DNA from 2 places in the Streptomyces sp. NPDC101219 genome. Region 2 is predicted to be linked to the other one. Evidence: predicted binding sites of a transcription regulator. Region 2 holds the regulator's gene; the other holds the start of a gene.
The links. The regulator HspR, encoded in region 2, represses chaperone genes until heat shock. The targets are predictions, from matches to a motif close to TTGAGNNNNNNNNNCTCAA.

Region 1 (7,156 bases), on a different contig from region 2:
TTCGCCGCGGGAAATGGCGGGAAACAAGCGTGGTTCCTCTTCATCGCCCCTGGTCGGGGACAGGTCGACCCCGGCCCGGCGCGCAGCTCGCGCGGGCTTCTGCCTGCTCACACGTGTCCGTCAGCGCGAACACGGGCGGATCTTGAGACTCTCATTCGAACCCTACGTCAACCTTGTACGGCGGGGGCTCCCGGAAGAGTGACAAGAATTCGGCAACCCCGCTCGGATTCGGCCACACCGATGCGGCCACCGTGCAGATCGACCGCCCAGCGCGCGATCGCCAGGCCCAGACCGGTGCCGCCGTCGCTGCCCGGACCGTGCGGCCGGTTGACGCTGCCGCGGTTGAACCGCTCGAAGACGCGGTGCCATTCGGTGCGCGGAATGCCCGGCCCCTCGTCCAGTACCTCCAGCTCCAGGGACTCGGCCCCCCGGCCGCGCCGCGCCTTGACCGTCACCCGGCCGTGCGGCGGGCTGTGCTTGACCGCGTTGTCGATCAGGTTGGCCACCACCTGGTGGATGCGCTCCGGGTCGGCGTGCGCGGTCAGCTCCGGCGGGGACACGTCGAGGTGCAGGTGGACGTCCGTCCTGGTGTGGCTGCCGGAACCGGTGGCCATGCCCGCCCGCGCGGAGGCGACCATGTTGGCCTCCTTCAGCACGCCCGACAGGTACGGCCACACCTCGAAGCGCCGCTTGCGCAGCGGGACGACGCCGTTGTCCAGCCGGGACAGGTCGAGCAGCGTCTCCACCAGCCGGCCCAGGCGCTCGGTCTGCTTCAGCGCGGTGCGCATGGTCTCCGGGTCGGCCTCCGTGAGGCCGTCGACGATGTTCTCCAGCACCGCGCGCAGTCCCGCGATGGGCGTGCGCAGCTCGTGCGAGACGTTGGCCACCAACTCCTTGCGCTGGAGGTCCTGGGCCTCCAGCTCGTCGGCCATGGCGTTGATCGTCTGGGCCAGGTCGCCCAGCTCGTCCCGGCGGTTCTCCCGCACCCTGCGGGTGTAGTCGCCGTGCGAGATGGACCGGGCCACCGCGTTCATGTCGTCCAGCGGCGCGGTGAGCGAATGGGCGACGAACTGCGTGATGAGCAGGGTGGCGATCATCGAGAAGACGGTGATGAAGCGCAGCTCCGTCTTGGTGTGCACCGCGATCACCGACAGACCGGTGGTGATCAGCACGGAGACGACGACCAGCGCGCCCAGCTTCGTCTTGATCGAGAACGGGCGTACACCGCCCCAGGGCTCGGGGTCCCCGGGACCTCTGCGTCCGGCCGGCCCGCCGCTCATGGCGTCGGCGTCTCCAGGGCGTACCCGACGCCGTGCACGGTACGGATGCGCTCGGCGCCGATCTTGCGGCGCAGCGCCTTGATGTGGCTGTCCACGGTCCGGGTGCCGGAGGCGTCCGCCCAGTCCCAGACCTCCGCGAGCAGCTGCTCGCGGGAGAGCACCGCGCGCGGGGTGTTCGCCAGGCACACCAGGAGGTCGAACTCGGTGGGCGTGAGGTGGACGTCCTCGCTGCGCACCCGCACCCTGCGCTGCGCATGGTCGATCTCCAGCTCGCCCAGCCGCAGGATGCCGCTGCGCGGGGTGGTGGCCGCCAGGGCCGCCCGCTCCATGCGGCGCAGCAGGACGTGCACCCGGGCCGCCAGCTCCCGCATGGAGAACGGCTTGGTCATGTAGTCGTCGGCGCCGACGCCGAGCCCGACCAGCATGTCCGTCTCGTCGTCCCGCGCGGTGAGCATCAGCACCGGCACCGGCCGCTGGGCCTGGACGCGCCGGCAGACCTCCAGCCCGTCGAAGCCCGGCAGCATGATGTCGAGGATCAGCAGGTCGGGCTGCCACGCCTCGGCCGTGTCCACGGCGGACGGGCCGTCGCCCGCCGTTTGCACCAGAAATCCCTCGGCGCGCAGGCGGGTCGCGATGGCGTCCACGATCGTCGCGTCGTCCTCGACCACCAGAACCCGGCGCTGCGCGCCGGGGGCCGTCGTCGCCGTGCCGTTGTGGGAGGTGTGTGTCTGCTCCATCGCCCGCCCCTGAAGTGTGCTTTTCCGGAATCCGTGGGGTGATCCGTGCTCTGCCCATGAGTGCGATCGACGCGGAAAGATCCGCGTCAGGGCAGCAGCGTACGGGGAGTCACGGCGCCTTTGCTATCCAGGGCGGACGGCGAGATGCACGACGTCGGGAACGCCCCGGGCAACGGGGATCTCTTCGGTACGCACCTGCCGGAACCCGGCATTCCGCAAGGTTCCCTCGAATTCCGGAGACGGCTTGGCCGACCACACCGCCAGCACCCCGTCCGGCCTCAACACCCGTGCGCACGCCGCGAGTCCGGTGGGCGTGTAGAGGCCCTCGTTGTCCTCGGTGACCGTCCAGTCGGGGCCGTTGTCGATGTCGAGGCAGAGCGCGTCGAACGTGTCCGAAGTCTCATTGACGTACGCCACCAGGTCCGTCTCGACGATCTCCGTGCGCGGGTCGGCGAGGGCCTCGGCGGACAGCGGGGCCAGCGGGCCGTCGCGGTGCCAGTCGATGATGGCCGGTTCGCGCTCCACCACCGTGATCCTTCCCCACCGTTCCTGGGTGGCGGCGTGGGCGAGCGAGAAGCCCACGCCCAGTCCGCCGATCAGGACGCGCGGCCCCGGGCGCGGCTCCCGACCCCCTGCCGCGTCGGCCGCGTCCAGCGCCTCCAGCGCGGCGTCGACGAGGAGCCGCTCCGAGCGCCCGTCGGAGGTGTCCATCAGGAAGCAGCCGTTCGCGATGATCTGGAGCAGGTTTCCGTGGCGGCGCAGCGCGACCTCGCCGTACGGGCCCTGACGGCGGTCCAGGACTTCGGGGATGACGTACGGGGTGGACATGCGTTCATCTTGGCAGGAGCCCCCGCCGCGGTGATCGCTCACAGCGAACGGGTGCCCGGGAACATTCGGCTGAGCCCCTGTATTGAGTCGGTAGAACTCAACTTGACTGCCGAAGGGGAGATCATGGCTACTGAGTCCACACCGCTCGCCCTGCCCGTGCTGCCGCTCGACGACGAGGTCGTGCTGCCCGGGATGGTGGTCCCGCTGGACCTGAGCGACACCGACGTGCGCGCCGCGGTCGAGGCCGCCCAGGCCGCCGCCCGGTCCGCGCCCGGCAAGCCCCGGGTCCTGCTGGTTCCGCGCATCGACGGCACCTACGCCGGCACCGGCGTGCTGGGCACGGTCGAGCAGGTCGGACGACTGGCCGACGGCGACCCCGGCGCCCTGATTCGGGGCCGCGACCGCGTCCGCATCGGCGCCGGCACCACCGGGCCGGGCGCGGCGCTGTGGGTGGAGGGCACCCGCATCGAGGAGAGCGTGCCCGACCCCCTGCCGGGCCAGGTGGCCGAGCTGGTCAAGGAGTACAAGGCGCTGGCCACCGCATGGCTGCGCAAGCGCGGCGCCTGGCAGGTCGTGGACCGGGTCCAGGCCATCGACGACGTCTCCGCGCTCGCCGACAACTCCGGATACTCCCCGTTCCTGTCTACCGAGCAGAAGGTGGCCCTGCTGGAGACCGCCGACCCGGTGGCCCGGCTGAAGCTGGCCACCCAGCAGCTGCGCGACCACCTCGCCGAGCAGGACGTCGCCGAGTCCATCGCCAAGGACGTCCAGGAGGGCGTCGACAAGCAGCAGCGGGAGTTCCTGCTGCGCCGCCAGCTGGAGGCCGTCCGCAAGGAACTGCGCGAGCTGAACGGCGAGCAGGAGGGCGAGGAGTCCGACGACTACCGCGCCCGCGTCGAGGCCGCCGACCTGCCCGAGAAGGTCCGGGAGGCCGCCCTCAAGGAGGTCGACAAGCTGGAGCGCGCCTCCGACCAGTCGCCCGAGGGCTCCTGGATCCGCACCTGGCTCGACACCGTCCTCGAGATGCCGTGGAACGAGCACACCGAGGACGCCTACGACATCCGCGGCGCCCAGGCCGTGCTCGACGCCGAGCACGCGGGCCTGCAGGACGTCAAGGAGCGCATCACCGAGTACCTGGCGGTCCGCAAGCGACGCGCCGAGCGCGGACTCGGCGTGGTCGGCGGGCGCCGCGGCGGCGCCGTGCTCGCCCTGGTGGGCCCGCCCGGCGTCGGCAAGACCAGCCTCGGCGAGTCCGTCGCCCACGCCATGGGCCGCAAGTTCGTCCGGGTCGCCCTCGGCGGTGTCCGCGACGAGGCCGAGATCCGCGGCCACCGGCGCACCTACGTCGGCGCCCTGCCCGGCCGCATCGTGCGGGCCATCAAGGAGGCCGGGTCGATGAACCCGGTCGTCCTGCTCGACGAGATCGACAAGGTCGGCTCCGACTTCCGCGGCGACCCCTCGGCCGCCCTGCTGGAGGTCCTCGACCCGGCCCAGAACCACACCTTCCGGGACCACTACCTGGAGGTCGAACTGGACCTGTCCGACGTCGTCTTCCTCGCCACCGCCAACGTCCTGGAGGCCATCCCGGAGGCCCTGGCGGACCGCATGGAGATCGTCCGGCTGGACGGCTACACCGAGGACGAGAAGGTCGTCATCGCCCGCGACCACCTGCTCCCGCGTCAGCTGGAGCGCGCCGGACTGGCCGCCGACGAGGTGACGCTGGCGGAGGGCGCGCTGCGCAGGCTGGCCGGCGAGTACACCCGCGAGGCGGGCGTGCGGAATCTGGAGCGGTCCGTCGCCCGGCTGCTGCGCAAGGTCGCCGCCCAGCACGAACTGGGCGAGCGCGAGCTGCCCTTCACGGTGACCGAGGACGACCTGCGCGGTCTGATCGGACGGCCGCACCACGTGCCCGAGTCCGCCCAGGACCCGGCCGAGCGCCGCACCTCCGTGCCGGGCGTGGCGACCGGGCTCGCGGTGACCGGCGCGGGCGGCGACGTGCTCTACGTGGAGGCGTCCCTGGCCGACCCCGAGACGGGCGCCGCCGGGCTGACCCTGACCGGCCAGCTGGGTGACGTGATGAAGGAGTCCGCGCAGATCGCCCTGAGCTTCCTGCGCAGCCACGGCGCCGAGCTGGAGCTGCCGGTGGGCGACCTGAAGGACCGGGGAGCGCACATCCACTTCCCGGCGGGCGCGGTGCCCAAGGACGGCCCGAGCGCGGGCGTCACGATGACCACCGCGCTGGCCTCGCTGCTCTCCGGCCGCCTGGTCCGCACCGATGTGGCGATGACCGGCGAGGTCTCGCTGACCGGGCGGGTGCTGCCGATCGGCGGGGTGAAGCAGAAGCTGCTCGCGGCGCACCGGGCGGGGATCACCACGGTGATCATCCCCAAGCGCAACGAGCCCGACCTGGACGACGTGCCCGAGGAGGTGCTGGACAAGCTGGACGTCCACGCCGTCACGGACGTCCGCCAGGTCCTCGAGCTGGCGCTGGCGCCGGCCGCCCGCGGCGCCGCGCCGGAGGTTCCGGTCGCCGTGTGACGGCGGTGGCCGGACGCGGGAGGCCCGGGCTCCGTGAGGGAGGCCCGGGCCTCTCCGTGCGCCCGGACCTCCCCGGGCGGGCGCGGCTCAGCCCAGGGCGAGGGCGCGGACCCGGTCGACGGTGCCGCGGGCGCGGCTCAGCCCAGGGCGAGGGCGCGGACCCGGTCGACGGTGCCGTTGAACCGGTTGTGGTCGCCGACGGTCGGGCCGGTCGAGGTGTACTGCCACATCGTGTAGGCGCCCCAGCCGGCGGGCAGTTCGCCCACGGCGGAGGCGTACCGGGCGATCCACAGCGGGGTCGTGGCGGCGAAGCCCGCGTAGTTGCCGGTGCACTGCTTCCACCAGCTCGTCGCCGTGTAGATCACGGCGTGGCGTCCGGTGCGCGCCCGGTAGCGGTCCAGGAAGTCGCTGATCCAGCTCACCATCCCGCTGGGCGACTTGCCGTAGCAGGCGTCGCCGTACGGGTTCCACTCGATGTCGAGCGCGCCCGGCAGGGTCCGGCCGTCGGGGCTCCAGCCGCCGCCGTTGTCGACGAAGTAGTCGGCCTGGGCGGCGCCGCTGGCGGTGTCGGGGGTGGCGAAGTGGTAGGCGCCGCGGATCATGCCCACGTCGTAGGAGCCGTTGTACTGCTGCCCGAAGTAGGGGTTCCGGTAGTACGTGCCCTCGGTGGCCTTGACGAAGGCCCACTTCACTCCGCTGTTCCACAGCGTCTGCCAGGCGACGTTGCCCTGGTGGCTGGAGACGTCCACGCCCTCCGTCTGGGTGACGCGGTCGGTGGGCGGGGTGCCGTCGCGGCCGTCGTGGGCGACGACGCCCATGCCCATGTACGCGGACCCGCGCGGGGGAGAGACGGGGCCGGGTTCGTCGGCCAGGGCCGTGTGGGGGAGGGAGAGGAGCGCGAGCAGGGTCGCCGCCGCGACGGTCGTGCGGGAGGCGCGGGATATGCGGGGGGAGCCGGACGCGCCGGCGGCGCGCGACGCGCGGGTTCTGCGGAGGGGCATGGACGTGTCTCCGTAGGTCGGTGGGCCGGTGTGGGGTCGGGCCGAATCCGGAATGTGACCCACATCGCATGTTGTGGGCATGCCACCCAGGTGCCTGATAGAGAAGCTGCGCAGGGAGAACGCGGGGGTGGACGAAACGTCCGGAAGCTGCCGTTGGTCTACGCCTGCGAAATACTGGCCAAGCCGCGACGACGTCGCCACTTGGCGCGACACTCACCACCCGAAAGACCTAGGCAGGGGCTGACGTGCACGAAGACGGAATCGGCGGCGGTGACCAGGCCGCCACGCCGGCATCCGGAACCCACCTGGAACAGCCCGCATTCCTCGCCCTGGAACGGGAGTTGACGGTGCTGCTGCGACGCGCCCGGGCCAACCAGGGGGAGATGGCCCGCGAGGTGCACCCGGACCTGGAGTCCTCCGCCTACGGGCTGCTCGTCCGTCTGGATGAATGCGGCAAGCAGCGGGCCACCGAACTCGCCGCCTACATCGGCGTCGGCAAGGCCACGATGTCCCGGCAGCTCCATGCGCTCGAGGACCTCGGCCTCGTCGCCCGCGAACCCGACCCCGCCGACGGCCGGGCCTGGCTGGTCGCGCTGACCGAGGAGGGCCGCGACCGGGTCGGCCGGGTCCGCGAGGCCCGCCGCGCCCGCTACGCCGGCCGCCTCGCCCACTGGGACCCGGCCGAGGTCACGGAACTCGCCCGGCTGCTCGGCCGGCTCAACCAGGGGATGGAGAAGTAACCCGGCCTGCCCCTCGGCGTCCCGGCCTCACA
Region 2 (7,156 bases):
ACGTGCGTGGCGATCCTGCAGCCCGGGTATCGCATCGGCGAGCGCACCATCCGCCCCGCGCGGGTGGCCGTCGCCGAGCCCCAGCCGGGCGCGCAGCCGGCCAAGCAGGCCGAGGAGCAGCAGGCCGAGGCGGAGGACGACAAGGAGACCGGTGGCCCGGAGGAGGGCTGACGTCGCGAAGGACACGCGGAAGGAGGGACGTCGGGGATGAGCACGAAGGACTTCATCGAGAAGGACTACTACAAGGTCCTCGGCGTCCCCAAGGACGCCACCGAGGCCGAGATCAAGAAGGCGTACCGGAAGCTCGCCCGCGAGTTCCACCCGGACGCCAACAAGGGCAACGCCAAGGCGGAGGAGCGCTTCAAGGAGATCTCCGAGGCGAACGACATCCTCGGCGACCCCAAGAAGCGCAAGGAGTACGACGAGGCCCGCGCGCTGTTCGGCAGCGGCGGGTTCCGTCCCGGCCCCGGGGCGGGCGGCGGCTCCTTCAACTTCGACCTGGGCGACCTCTTCGGGGGCGCCCAGGGCGGCGGCCAGGCCGGGGCCGGCGGCTTCGGCGGCGGCCTCGGTGACGTCTTCGGGGGCCTGTTCAACCGGGGCGGCGCGGGCACCACGCGCACCCAGCCGCGGCGCGGGCAGGACATCGAGTCCGAGGTCACCCTCAGCTTCACCGAGGCGATCGAGGGCGCGACGGTCCCGCTGCGCATGTCCTCGCAGCAGCCCTGCAAGGCCTGTTCCGGCACCGGCGACAAGAACGGCACACCGCGCGTGTGCCCGACCTGCGTCGGTACCGGGCAGGTCGCGCGGGGCAGCGGGGGCGGCTTCTCCCTGACCGACCCGTGCCCCGACTGCAAGGGCCGCGGGCTGATCGCGGAGCACGCCTGCGACGTCTGCAAGGGCAGCGGCCGGGCCAAGTCCTCGCGGACCATGCAGGTGCGCATTCCCGCGGGCGTCAGCGACGGGCAGCGCATCCGGCTGCGCGGCAAGGGCGCCCCGGGCGAGCGCGGTGGTCCCGCGGGTGACCTGTACGTCGTCGTGCACGTCGGCACCCACCCGGTGTTCGGGCGCAAGGGCGACAACCTCACCGTCACCGTGCCGGTCACCTATCCGGAGGCGGCGCTCGGCGGCGAGATCCGGGTCCCGACCCTGGGAGGCCCTCCGGTCACGCTGAAGCTGCCGCCGGGCACGCCCAACGGCCGCACCATGCGGGCGCGGGGCAAGGGCGCGGTCCGCAAGGACGGCACCCGCGGTGATCTGCTGGTCACCGTCGAGGTGAGTGTTCCGGGGGACCTGTCGGGGAAGGCTCGCGACGCGCTGGAGGCGTATCGCGAGGCGACCGCGGACGAGGATCCGCGGGCGGATCTGTTCCAGGCCGCGAAGGGAGCTTGATACAGATGGACGGCCGTCGACGCAACCCGTATGAACTGACCCAGGACACTCCGGTCTACGTCATCTCGGTGGCGGCCCAGCTCTCCGGTCTGCACCCGCAGACCCTGCGTCAGTACGACCGTCTGGGGCTGGTGTCCCCGGACCGCACGGCCGGCCGGGGCCGGCGCTACTCGGCCCGCGACATCGAACTGCTCCGTCAGGTGCAGCAGTTGTCGCAGACCGAGGGCATCAACCTGGCCGGTATCAAGCGCATCATCGAACTGGAGAACCAGGTCGCCGCCCTCCAGGCCCGGGTGGCCGAGCTGGAGGACGCCGTGGACGGGGCCGCCGCGGCGATGCGTCAGCGCGAGGCCGCCGTGCACGCCTCCTACCGGCGTGACCTGGTGCCCTACCAGGAGGTCCAGCAGACCAGCGCGCTGGTGGTGTGGCGGCCGAAGCGGCAGCAGCAGGCCGACTGACACCGGCGGCCGGTGAAGACACGCGTGGAGCCCGGAGGTTCACCTGCCTCCGGGCTCCCGCGCGTGTGAAGGGTGCTGTGGCGCTTCCTCGACCGCCCACGCGCATTCCGCTCACGGCTGTGCGGGACGCATGCAGGGACGTCCGGAGAACCTCCATGCCCCCTTCGCGAGGCCCTCACGAGTTCAGCGGACCGTGATGTGTCCATCTCGTTAAGTGGTTCCACTTGACTCCAGTGGTGGCTGAAGCGTTGGCTTTCAGTCACAAGGGTCGCAAAGTTGTGCCCACGTCCCGAACGCACCCCGAAGTGAGCTGTCGCATGCGTCGCAATGCCATATCCGTCGTGGCTGTCACCTCGTTGTCCGTCGTGCTCGCCGGCTGCGGCATGCTCGACGCGACGGGAAGCAGCGACGACGCGAGTCCGGCCAAGGGCAACGACATCAGGGTCGGCCTGCTGCTCCCGGAGAAGTCCAACACCCGCTACGAGCAGTTCGACTACCCCATCTTCAAGAAGAAGGTGGACTCGCTCACCAACGGCAAGGGCAAGGTCGACTACGCCAACGCGGACGCGAGCGCGGACAAGCAGGCCGGGCAGATGCAGCGGATGATCGACGACAAGGTCGACGTCATCGTGCTCGACGCGGTCGACTCGAAGGCGATCGCCGACGGGGTGAAGCGGGCCAAGGACGCGGGCATCCCGGTCATCGCCTACGACCGGCTGGCCGAGGGCCCGATCGACGCGTACATCTCCTTCGACAACGAGCTGGTCGGCGAGGTGCAGGGACGCTCGCTGCTGGAGTCGCTCGGTGAGAAGGGCGACCTCACCGACAAGATCGTGATGATGAACGGCTCGTCGACGGACCCCAACGCCAAGCAGTTCAAGGCGGGCGCGCTGTCCGAGCTCAAGGGCAAGGTGACCATCGCCAAGTCCTACGACACCAAGGACTGGAAGCCGGAGAACGCCGAGGCCAACATGACCGAGGCGATCAACGCCATCGGCAAGGACGACATCGCCGCGGTCTACTCCGCCAACGACGGCATGGCCGGCGGCATCATCAAGGCCCTGCAGACCGCCGGGGTGACCGACATGCCCCCGATCACCGGCCAGGACGCCGAACTCGCGGCCGTGCAGCGCATCATCAGCGGCGAGCAGTACATGAGCGTGTACAAGTCCTACCCCGAAGAGGCGGAGAGCGCCGCCGAGATGGCGGTGGCGAAGGTCCAGGGCCGGTCCATCCAGTTCGACGCGCTGACCCGGGAGCGGGTGGACAGCCCCACGGACAAGAACATCCCGGCCCAGCTCGTGCCCGTGGTGGCGCTGACGCAGGACAACATCGAGGACACCGTCATCGCCGACGGCATCTACACCAAGTCGGACATCTGCACCGCCAAGTACAAGGCGGCGTGCAGCGCGATCGGTCTGAAGTAGACCCCCGCGCGGGAAGGCGCGGCCCCGGCCGGGGGGACGGCCGGAGCCGCGCGTTCAAGGAGCGGGGGAATCGGGCGGACACTCCTCGCCCAGCAGCCTGAGCCACTCCCGCTCCCGGTCCGTGAACAGACCCGGACCGGGAGCGGACACGACGCGTTCCGTGCCGTGCACCTCGGGCGGCGGAGCGGCCGACGCCGCCCGGGTGCCCGGCTGTTCGCTTTCCCACCTGGTCACAGTGGTGCGCACCTTCCCCCGTCACGCGTCGCTCCCGGGACCGCCGGCGCGGCGGTCCCGGGGCGGTTTCCCCCGGTGCACCGACCTTGGCACCGGCCGTGCGCCGTCACCACCCTCATCTTGTTGCGGCACGTCATACCTGAGAGGGGGAATACCGGGACGGATGGGGACTTCTCGTGACCGGCGCGTGCGGGAGTCGTGTTGCGGATCACGTTCCGTCCGCGCATAGTTGCGCTTCGGAATGCGGCGCAACCGGGGGTGGGACGGGCGATGGCCGGGCACGGGACGGACGGGCATCCGCACGGTGCTGACCGGCTGTGCGAGGCCGGGGACCGCGTCTACTCCCGCGCCGTGCGCCGCGGACGGGTGCCGCGCCGGGACGCGGAGCCCGTGCCGTGCCTGCTGGAACTGGCCCTGCTGCACCCCGATCCGGACGACATGGACTGGCTGGTGCCGACCTCCCCGCAGGAGGTCATGACCCGGCTGCTGCGCGGCATGTACGACGAGGTCAGTGAGAGCCAGCGCCGGGTCGGGGCGGCCGTGGAGGCGTTCGAGTGGTACGCCGGTCTGGGCCGCCACGTGCCGCCGGCGGTGTCGGCGGAGGGCCCGGCGATCCGGGTGCTGGACGGACTGGCCCGCATCCAGGCCGCGATGGACGAGGCGACGCAGGCGTGCACCGCCGAGGTGCTGACCGTGCAGCCCGGCGGCATCCGGCGGGAGGCGGAGCTGTCGGAGGGCATGCACCGGGCGATGGCGCTGCGGGGCCGCGGCGTGCGCATGCGGGACCTGTACACGCATGTGGCGCGGCACGGCCACGGGTTGCTCTCCTACCTGGAGCTGATGGGCGACGCGGTCGAGGCACGCACGCTCGACGAGGTGATCGAGCGGCTGATCCTCTTCGACCGCACGGTCGCCTTCATCCCCGCCAACTCCGAGCGCACGATGGCGCTGGAGCTGCGGCACCCGGCGCTGGTGGAGTACCTGGGCACGGTCTTCGAGCGCCTGTGGCGGCTGGCCATCCCGTTGACGGCCCCGCTGCCCGACACCGGCATCGAGGGCATCTCGCACCGCGAGCAGTCCATCGCGGCGCTGCTGGCGGAGGGCCACCAGGACGCGGTCATCGCCGAGCGCCTCGGCATCAGCGTGCGCACCTGCCGCGCGCACATCGCCCGGCTCTCCGAGACCCTGGGCGCGGCCAGCCGCACGCAGTTGGGTGTCCGCATCGCCCAGGCCGGCCTGGACGGCCCCCGGCCCCGACCGGCGGCCCCGCTCACGGTTCCGGGTCGAGGATCCCCGAGCGTGCGATGAGATAGCCGAGCTGCGCCCGGCTGCTGCTGCCCAGGGTGGCGGCCAGCTTGGCGATGTGGACGCGGGCGGTACGGATGTTCATGCCGAGGCGTTCGGCGATGACGGCGTCGGTGTGGCCCTCGGTGAGGAGTTCGGCGATGGCGCGCTGGCGGGGGGTGACGCCGTTGCGTGCGGGCTGCTCGACCGCGCCCGCCCGCGGGTGCATCGGGCTGGCCAGCCGCCACAGGCGCTCGAAGACGGTGCCCAAGTACTCCACGATCGCCGGGTGGCGGATCTCCAGGGCCAGGGTCTGGTCGGAGTTGGCGGGGATGAAGGCCACGGTGCGGTCGAGGACGATGAGCCGTTCGGTGACCTCGTCCAGCGTGCGGGCCTCGACGTCGCCCCGCAGGCTCTCGTAGCGGGCGGTGATGGACGGGAAGTGGCGCAGGGTGTGCTGGTAGAGGGTGCGGATGCGGGCCCCGCGGTCCAGCAGCGCCTGGTCCCGGGGCAGGGCGATCGCGTCGGCGGCCTCGCCCCGCTTGCTGGTGCGTCCGGTACGGGGCTGGACGGCGAGGAGTTCCTCGGAGGTGTTCTCCATGGCCTCCCCGATGGCCTGGTTGATGCCCGGCCGCCCGCTGATCACGCGCAGGCTCTCGGACGCCGTGGCGGCCGTGCCGCCCAGCGCGAGGCCGATGAGCGGGCGGAAGGTCTCGGCGAGCTGTTCCTCGCGGCGTCGTTCGCGGGCGATCCGCTCACCGGAGACGCGCAGCATCCGGTGCAGGGCGGCGGCCGGGGCGACCGGTTCGAGCCGGCCGGGGTCGCCGACAGCCGGATGCAGCAGGGAGAGGTCGAGCAGGCAGGGCGCCGTGCGGGCCCGGGCGGCGGGCACGTGGCCCGAGCGCAGTGCGTCGGCGTACAGCTCCACCGCCTCGTCGCAGAGCTCCTCGGCCGGGTGGTCGTGCTGGGGTGCGGTCATGTGCGGCTGGTCCGTCCCGGTCTCAGTGTTCCTGCTTCAGGATCCCCGACTGCGCGATGAGATAGCCGAGTTGGGCTCGGCTGCCGCTGCCGAGGGCCGTGGCCAGTTTGGCTATGTGGGCCCGGCAGGTGCGGACGTTCATCCCGAGCCGGCGGGCGATGGCCTCGTCGACATGACCCTCCACCAGCAGCTTCGCGATCGAGTGCTGGATCTCGGAGATGCCGTCGGAGGCGGCCTCGTAGGGGGCGCCGGTGCTCATCGGGACCGCGCGGTCCCAGAGGTACTCGAAGACCTTGATCAGGTAGCGGACGATGCCGGGGTGACGCAGCTCCAGGGCGACCTGCTGGTCGTCGCGGGCCGGGATGAAGGCGACCGCCTCGTCGCAGATGATGAGCCGCTCCACCAGCTCGTCGATGGTGCGGTACTCCACCTTGCCCTCGGACAGCCGCGCGACGTAGGACAGCTTCTCCGGGTTGTAGCGGGCGGTGTGCTGGTAGAGGCTGCGGACCTTCACGCCGCGTTCGATCAGCGGCTTGTCGCGTTCCAGGCTGCGCAGCAGGCTGCTCTCGGAGACGCGGTCGCTGGGCTGGACCGTCAGCAGTTCGCTGCGGCACTGGGTGGTGGCCAGATTGAGTGCCGCGTTGATCCGCTCCCCGCCCTCCAGCACGGTGATGGAGTCGCTCGTCGACGCGGTCTGCATACCGAGTGCCATGAACGGTTCGAAGGCGTCGGCGAGTTGCACCGATCGGCGCCGGCGTTCGGTGATCTCCCGCTCGATGGGGTGGAGGCGCTGGGCCAGCGCCACGGCGGGTGGAATGGGCCGCAACCAGGTGGGATCGTCAGGGTCGGGGTGCAGCAGGGCGAGCTCCACCAGGCAGGGAGCCGGCTCCGTGTCCACACGTGCTATGCGCCCGGCACGCAGTGCCGTGGTATAGAGGCGGCTGCCCTCCTCACAGAGCTCCGTGATCGAGTGGGGATGTGTGCCCTTCGCCCCATTCGTACCCAAATCTCCACCCCCCAGGGTCCTGAACATGCAGGAACATGATGCACCGATTGTGTGGCCATGACGTGCCCGAATGAGCCATCGTCTTATGTGACGGGGGATAGAGGGGACCATCAAGTGAGGACGAAGCCGACTATGCGTAACAGAATGCTTCGCTCGGTGCTTGTCGCCACCTTCTCCGCCGTTGTGGCTCTCGGAACGCTGAGTGGCCTCTCCGATGAGAAGGACGATATTCGGGCGAACACGCAGTGGCCGGCGGTAGCCGTGGATTCCACGGTGGCCGGCAACACCCAATGGCCGAGCCCTGGGGCCGACGGAGCCGGGAGCTGACGTGACCACTCCACCCGACGACCGCTCCTTCCGCAGGGAGATGGCCACCGCC

Region 1: the regulator HspR is predicted to act here: its motif matches at 2,928-2,946, upstream of lon (endopeptidase La).

What each region holds. Positions count from the first base shown of each region.
Region 1 is NZ_JBIWOK010000006.1:243,833-250,988, forward strand. Features, by position in the region: gene ACIRPP_RS14125 (HAMP domain-containing sensor histidine kinase) at 168-1,280, opposite strand; gene ACIRPP_RS14130 (response regulator transcription factor) at 1,277-2,017, opposite strand; gene ACIRPP_RS14135 (spermidine synthase) at 2,141-2,845, opposite strand; gene lon (endopeptidase La) at 2,969-5,383, shown strand; gene ACIRPP_RS14145 (lysozyme) at 5,521-6,384, opposite strand; gene ACIRPP_RS14150 (MarR family winged helix-turn-helix transcriptional regulator) at 6,630-7,124, shown strand.
Region 2 is NZ_JBIWOK010000011.1:3,915-11,070, forward strand. Features, by position in the region: gene grpE (nucleotide exchange factor GrpE) at 1-171, shown strand, start outside; gene dnaJ (molecular chaperone DnaJ) at 208-1,389, shown strand; gene ACIRPP_RS21875 (heat shock protein transcriptional repressor HspR) at 1,395-1,847, shown strand; gene ACIRPP_RS21880 (sugar ABC transporter substrate-binding protein) at 2,153-3,274, shown strand; gene ACIRPP_RS21885 (hypothetical protein) at 3,329-3,508, opposite strand; gene ACIRPP_RS21890 (LuxR C-terminal-related transcriptional regulator) at 3,779-4,816, shown strand; gene ACIRPP_RS21895 (LuxR C-terminal-related transcriptional regulator) at 4,779-5,771, opposite strand; gene ACIRPP_RS21900 (helix-turn-helix transcriptional regulator) at 5,794-6,804, opposite strand; gene ACIRPP_RS21905 ((2Fe-2S)-binding protein) at 7,145-7,156, shown strand, end outside.